3 regions of the Exiguobacterium sp. TDN 0502 genome follow, and region 3 is predicted to be linked to each of the others. Evidence: riboswitches for the same ligand, from Rfam matches in the RefSeq annotation. Region 3 holds a riboswitch; each other region holds the start of a gene.

Region 1 (2,272 bases), on a different contig from region 3:
CGTCATGATATAGAAGTGTTTTTTATCTTCTTCATCAAATGGAGGAGATTTCGTGAACTCGTCTAGTAAAGCACGATATTTTGTAGTAAAGCGTTGAAAGTCGGCTTCAGACATCGTTAGTTCCTTTTGGATCGATAAGCTCATCCAGTCCTCAACGTTCGAAGACACGGGAGCAAAAGCAGCTGTCGGAGCCGTAAGGACGCGTGTCTTTGCCCGATCTAGTACCTCGAGATACGATTGTCGGGTCGCCTCTTTCGTTTCAACGAAGTTTAGAAGATGATCGGCAGGAATGTATCCTCGGGCGATCGCTTGATAATATTTCAATAGATTGCCGCCTTGTTCTTCCGTCCGGACGAGGCGAATCAAGTGATGCTTTTCAAGTTCCCGTACATGATAGAGGATTTTTGCGCGAGATAACGTCAGCAAGTGGGCTAACTGATGTACCGTATGTGGTTTTTCGACGAGAAACATCAGGATTTTTGTTCGTAACGGATCACTGATCACTTTTAATTGTTCATAGCTCTCTAATATGTGAATCGCTTTTTGTTCCATGCAATGATCTCCTTTTTAACCGGTTAATTTTTGTTAACTCTAAAACAAAAGACTTCATTTGTAAACGATCACAAATTTATGCAAGGGTAATAGCAAAAGGAGAAAGCTGTTGGTTTACATACAAAAAACTGACTCCAGTGACATCTCGATCATCCTCCACTTTCTACTGCAAAGTAGGGGAAGAACGAGATGTATGAAATCAGTCTCAGCTACTGTATGTGGTTTGAGGCGATTAGACCGTCGCTGTATCTTTCCATTCCTGCTCGATGAAAGCATCGCGCCCAGAAGCAGCACGATCTTTTTTATAGTGTTCTGGATTTTTCTTATGGAAGTCTTGATGGTACTCTTCCGCCGGATAAAATTCAGAAGCGGCATCGATTCGCGTCACGATCGGTTGTTTAAAACGATTGCTTGCAGCGAGGGCATCACGAGAAGCAATCGCTGCTTCATGCTGCGCATCCGTATGATAGAAGATTGCTGGTGCATACTGCGTGCCACGATCTTGGAATTGACCTTCTGCATCCGTTGGATCCGTTTGTGGCCAGTAGAGTTCGAGCAGACGCTCGTACGAGAACAGGCTCGGATCAAACGTGATTTGGACGACTTCGAGATGTCCTGTCGTTCCTGTTTTGACTTGCTCGTATGTCGGATTGTCGACGTGTCCGCCCATGTAACCTGATACGATTCCCTCGATTCCTGGTAATTCTTCAAACGGTGTCACCATGCACCAAAAACATCCACCTGCAAATGTTGCTTTTTCCATCTGTCTCTTCCTCTCCGTGGGAAATCCCCATTGTATGTCTGACAGCGAGAAAACGAAAACGACTCCTTCGCTTGGTTGCAAAAGGAGTCGCCGCTTTTTATCAACCAAAGCTTTCGCTTTGCTGGTCGTAGCACCTTGCTATGCGCAGGTTGCTGGGACGTCATCGATCCAGATCTCTCGGTCCACTCTTGATAAGGGTATATGAAGTTGATGTCATTCGTTATCATTGTTGTGATGATACCATTCACAAAGAAATAAAGTCAATCCTTAGGTTTTAAGGCACGTAAAACGGTCGCTCCAAGTGTCTTCGCACCAATCAATAGCGCCTGTTCGTTGATCTCATACTGCGGGTGGTGCTGCGGATAGTTGACGCGACCGTCCGTATATCCGGAGCCGGTGAAGAAATAACTCCCCGGGACATGCGTTAAATAATGTGCGAAGTCGTCCGCCGCCATCATCGGTGTGAGTGCCCGAACGGATGCTTCCGGTAAGAAAGCAGCGGCTTCCTGAACGAGTTTTGTCTCGTCCGGATGATTCCAGAGTGCCGGATAACCCGTCGTAAAGTCGATTGAATAGGTGGCACCGATGCCGGCACACGTCGTTTTAGCGACAAGGTCGACTTCTTGCCGGAGCTGATGGCGAAGGGTCTCATTGAACGTCCTAATTTCGCCGACGATGCGTGCTTCACCTGTGACGATGTTCGGCGCCGTTCCCGCATGGAAGGATCCGATTGCGAGAACTGCCGGCTCAAATGGGTCGACCCGTCGACTGACGAGATGTTGTAAGTTACAGACGAGCTGCGCTCCAGCGACGAGCGCATCTTTTGTCTTGTGCGGTGCTTGCGCATGTCCGCCTTGACCATGGACGATGATTTCGAATTCGTCGATCGCACATAACGTATGTCCTTCCCGAAACCCGATCGTACCAACTGGTAAATCATTTTCGAGATGTGTCGCA
Region 2 (2,272 bases), on a different contig from region 3:
ATCCGCGAAACGAACATTACGTCTGAGTCGATGATCACGGTCAACTCGTCACGTTTAGCACCGCAAAATGTTCTCGATTTCATTACGCGCGGGATGGAAGAGTACCCGAACCATTACTTCATTCCACAATGGATGAAGGAATTGAAATTGACGTATACGGGTACACATCCGATCGCTGATCTGTCCGTGACGAACTATCCGGTGAAAATGTCGGATCCGGCTTACATGAACGATCGTGTCCGTTTCTTCTTGAATGCGCAGACATGGTTCGATTTCATCGGTCAAGCCGATCTCAGTTTCGGAGCACGTTTACACGGGAACATCACGGCGACACTTGCCGGTACACCAAGTATCCTTATTCCAAAAGATGCACGGATGCGCGAATTGACGGATTATCACCAACTGACACACATCTGGGCAAATGACATCACATCGGATACACGCTTATCCGACGTCGTAGCGAATGCCGACTTCCAAAGCCCGACACGTGTTCAGGCACGTAACTTCGATAACTTCGTTGATTTCTTGAACGTTAATGAACTCGAGCATATCTATCAGGAAACGAACTACCCGGAAAACGTACCGTTTGACCGCCAAATGGCGCAAACGGAATTGTTGCCGGCAGTTCAACCGATTTCAGGAGTCAGCCTCGAAGAAGCAGTCGCCCGTTTCGAACAGTTCTTCCCGGAACAAGAAAAGAAAATCGCGGAAGCACAAAAGCAGACAAAAGCGCAGTTAGCTGAAAAAGATAAGAAGATCAAAGCGTTACAGAAACAGACAGGGATGGCTCAAAAAGATCAAGAGATTGCGGCACTCAAAGCGCAATTAGCTGCCCAAACGAAAACGATGAAACATCAGCAAGGAACATTGAATCGTAAAGCGGTTCGTGCAGCATTGAAAACAGCGGATTTATTCGCCAAAAAATAAGCATTTCCCGACATTCCGGATCATCGCGATCCGGAATGTCTTTTTGATAGCAGTATTCTGAATTGTGTTGACAATTCGGAAAAGAGTTGATAGGGTTAGGAACAATTACATACTTATCCAGAGAGGTGGAGGGACTGGCCCTGTGAAACCTCAGCAACAGGTCGTAAGATACTGTGCTAATTCCTGCGGGTGCTGCACCCGATCGATAAGGTTTCCGAATTGTCGACCGACGCATCCGTAAGGGTGCGTTTTTTTGTTTGAAATAGGTGAAACGAGGAGGAAAATGTCATGAAAACGAGCGGGTCCTTTCGGCGGAAGATGGAATCACGTCATCTGATCATGTTGTCGTTAGGCGGTGTCATTGGTACAGGATTGTTTTTAAGTACAGGTTATACATTGGAACAAGCAGGACGCATCGGAACGATTTTGTCTTATTTGATCGGGGCGGTTGTCGTCTATCTGGTCATGTTGAGTCTCGGTGAACTGGCTGTACATATGCCGGAAACCGGTTCCTTTCATCGCTACGCGACAAAATACATCGGACCGGGTACAGGGTATACGGTAGCCTGGCTCTACTGGCTGACATGGACGGTTGCTCTCGGTTCGGAATTCACGGCAGCGGGCATGTTGATGCAGCGCTGGTTCCCGTCCGTTCCGGTCTGGGTGTTCAGTGCCTTATTCGCTGCGATGATTCTTGGGATCAACGTCTTGAAGGTTCGCGTGTTTGCGGAAGTCGAGTTTTGGTTCTCCGCCATCAAGGTCGTGACGATCGTTGCCTTCATCTTGTTGGGGGCAGGCGCCATCGTCGGCTTCATTCCACTAAAGGATGGGAGTGCGGCACCATTCTTTTCTTCGTTAATGGAAGGCGGATTGTTCCCGAACGGTGCCTTTGCGATTTTCATGACGATGCTTGCCGTGAACTTTGCCTACTCGGGAACGGAATTGATCGGCGTCGCAGCGGGTGAAGCCGTTGATCCGAAGCGGACGATTCCGCTTGCGATCCGGACGACGATTTTGCGGCTTGTCCTCTTTTTCGTCGGTACGATCATCGTATTAGCCGTTTTATTGCCAACGGAAGGAAAGGGCGTGCTCGAAAGTCCGTTCGTCGCCGTATTTGATCGGATTGGGATTCCTTACGCAGCAGATGTGATGAACTTCGTCATCCTGACCGCTATCCTGTCGGCAGCGAACTCCGGGCTTTACGCCGCCTCGCGGATGCTTTGGTCGCTTGCGAACGAACGGATGATTCCACGTTTCTTCGCACAGGTGACACCAGCTGGCGTACCACTCCGAGCTGTATTGTTCAGCATGATTGGCGGAGGACTGGCCCTGCTGTCGAGCATCT
Region 3 (2,272 bases):
TCAACCGCGATTGATACAGGGTGCGCTACACCGATTGCGTACGCGAGTTGAACTTCTGCTTTGTCTGCAAGACCTGCAGCAACGAGGTTCTTCGCGACGTAACGTGCTGCGTATGCAGCTGAACGGTCGACTTTTGTTGGATCTTTACCTGAGAATGCGCCACCGCCATGGCGTGCATATCCACCGTACGTATCAACGATGATCTTACGACCTGTTAATCCAGCATCTCCTTGTGGTCCGCCGATGACGAAACGACCAGTCGGGTTGATGAAGAATTTCGTTGCTGCATCGATGTATTCCGCCGGGATGACCGGTGTGATGACGTGTTCTTTCAAGTCCGCTTGGATTTGCTCAAGCGTGACTTCTTCCGCGTGTTGTGTCGAGATGACGATCGTATCGACACGAACCGGCTCGTTGTTCTCGTTGTATTCGACCGTGACTTGTGTTTTTCCGTCCGGACGAAGGTAGTCGAGTTGACCGTTTTTACGCACTTCTGCCAAACGGCGTGCGAGACGGTGCGAAAGTGAGATTGGAAGTGGCATGAGTTCTGGTGTTTCTTTCGTTGCATAACCGAACATGAGACCTTGGTCTCCTGCTCCAATTGCATCGATTTCTGCATCAGACATGCTACCTTCACGTGCTTCAAGCGCTTGGTCGACACCAAGAGCGATATCCGCTGATTGCTCATCAATTGATGTCAAGACAGCACACGTATCTGCGTCGAAACCGTATTTCGCGCGTGTGTAGCCGATTTCACGAATCGTTTCACGGACGACTTTCGGAATGTCGACGTAAGTGGATGTCGTGATCTCACCTGCAACGAGAACGAGACCTGTTGTAACAGAAGTTTCTGCTGCAACACGTGCGTTCGGATCCGCTGCGAGGATGGCATCAAGAATTGAATCTGAAATTTGGTCACAGATTTTATCTGGATGACCTTCAGTGACTGACTCCGACGTGAATAGTCGGCGATTAAGGTTTGTCATGTATGACCCTCCCAAAAAAGAATTTGACGGTGTACTCATTTCCCCTAGTTGAGTGGGACGGTAAAATGAAAAAAACCCTTCCAAGTCCAAAAAATGGTCAGGGAAAGGTTGTGCGTTCTTCCTTTACCCTCTTATCGTTCGAAGTGTTTACTTCGCTTCAGGAGAGCACCTTTTCCCTCATTAATATATTGATTAATGTAGGACGGTTGCCGGGTTTCTTCGGGCCTTGTTCCCTCCACCTGCTCAGAATAAGAGTATCCGTTACGAATTACATGATATAAAGTTGTACCTACTCTGTCAAGCAAGGTTTCAAATTCTAGTCGAAACTTTTTGAAAGAGATGTTAAACTGTTAATGCTGAAAGCGTTTCCAGATAAATAGAAATCAGCATCAGAAAATGATTGCTCTCTCTTTAGTATGTCATATATAATAATTGTGTCATACTAAATACGATGAGCCAAAACCAACGTAGGGGAAAGGTGGGGTCAGGATGCCGATGACGGTCCTGAATATCGAAGAACTACTCAAGAAAGAGCATGTGTTCAAACAACTCTCTGTTGCTGAACTTGTCGAACATGCGATTCGAAATGAAGAAGGTGTCCTTGCCGAGAACGGCGCATTATCTGTAGAAACGGGGAAATTTACAGGTCGTTCACCAAAAGATAAGTTCATCGTCCGTGATTCTTCCTGCGAGTCTCACATCGATTGGGGTCACGTCAACCAACCGATGGATGGAGACAAATTTGAACAATTGCTGCAAAAGGTTCTTCGTTACATGAACGAAGCTGACCGGCTCTACTACACAGAAGCCGCAGCAGGGGCAGATACGCACTTTACCCTTCCGGTTCGTGTGCTCACACAATATGCCTGGCATAATCTCTTTGCCAAACAGCTCTTCTTACGCGAGTATCCCGAAGTGGCTGCTTTTGAACCGTTCACAGTCGTCTACGCGCCGGAATTCAAAGCCGATCCTGCCGTTGACGGAACCAACTCCGAAACATTCATCGCGATGTCGTTCGAACACCGGATTGTTTTGATCGGCGGAACGGAGTATGCCGGTGAGATTAAAAAATCAATCTTCTCTGTCATGAACTACCTCTTGCCACAGGAAAACGTTCTTTCCATGCACTGCTCGGCAAACGTCGGACACGAAGGGGACGTCGCCCTGTTCTTCGGTCTATCCGGCACTGGTAAGACCACCCTTTCTGCTGATGATAGCCGTCAATTGATCGGGGACGATGAGCACGGGTGGTCGCACGATGGTGTCTTCAACATCGAAGGTGGCTG

What was found. A riboswitch is a leader RNA that binds a small molecule or an ion and turns the genes downstream of it on or off. The one in region 3 is predicted to bind S-adenosylmethionine.
Region 1: another riboswitch for S-adenosylmethionine. It lies ahead of msrA (peptide-methionine (S)-S-oxide reductase MsrA); the one in region 3 lies ahead of metK (methionine adenosyltransferase).
Region 2: another riboswitch for S-adenosylmethionine. It lies ahead of ACRPK8_RS12965 (amino acid permease); the one in region 3 lies ahead of metK (methionine adenosyltransferase).

What each region holds. Positions count from the first base shown of each region.
Region 1 covers NZ_JBOZGJ010000008.1:41,005-43,276, reverse strand. Annotated here, with positions in the region: gene ACRPK8_RS09855 (ArsR/SmtB family transcription factor) at 1-552, opposite strand, end outside; gene msrA (peptide-methionine (S)-S-oxide reductase MsrA) at 785-1,315, opposite strand; SAM riboswitch class I at 1,410-1,513, opposite strand; gene ACRPK8_RS09845 (M20 metallopeptidase family protein) at 1,576-2,272, opposite strand, start outside.
Region 2 covers NZ_JBOZGJ010000013.1:68,065-70,336, forward strand. Annotated here, with positions in the region: gene ACRPK8_RS12960 (polysaccharide pyruvyl transferase family protein) at 1-927, shown strand, start outside; SAM riboswitch class I at 1,038-1,139, shown strand; gene ACRPK8_RS12965 (amino acid permease) at 1,216-2,272, shown strand, end outside.
Region 3 covers NZ_JBOZGJ010000001.1:261,384-263,655, forward strand. Annotated here, with positions in the region: gene metK (methionine adenosyltransferase) at 1-986, opposite strand, end outside; SAM riboswitch class I at 1,115-1,241, opposite strand; gene pckA (phosphoenolpyruvate carboxykinase (ATP)) at 1,476-2,272, shown strand, end outside.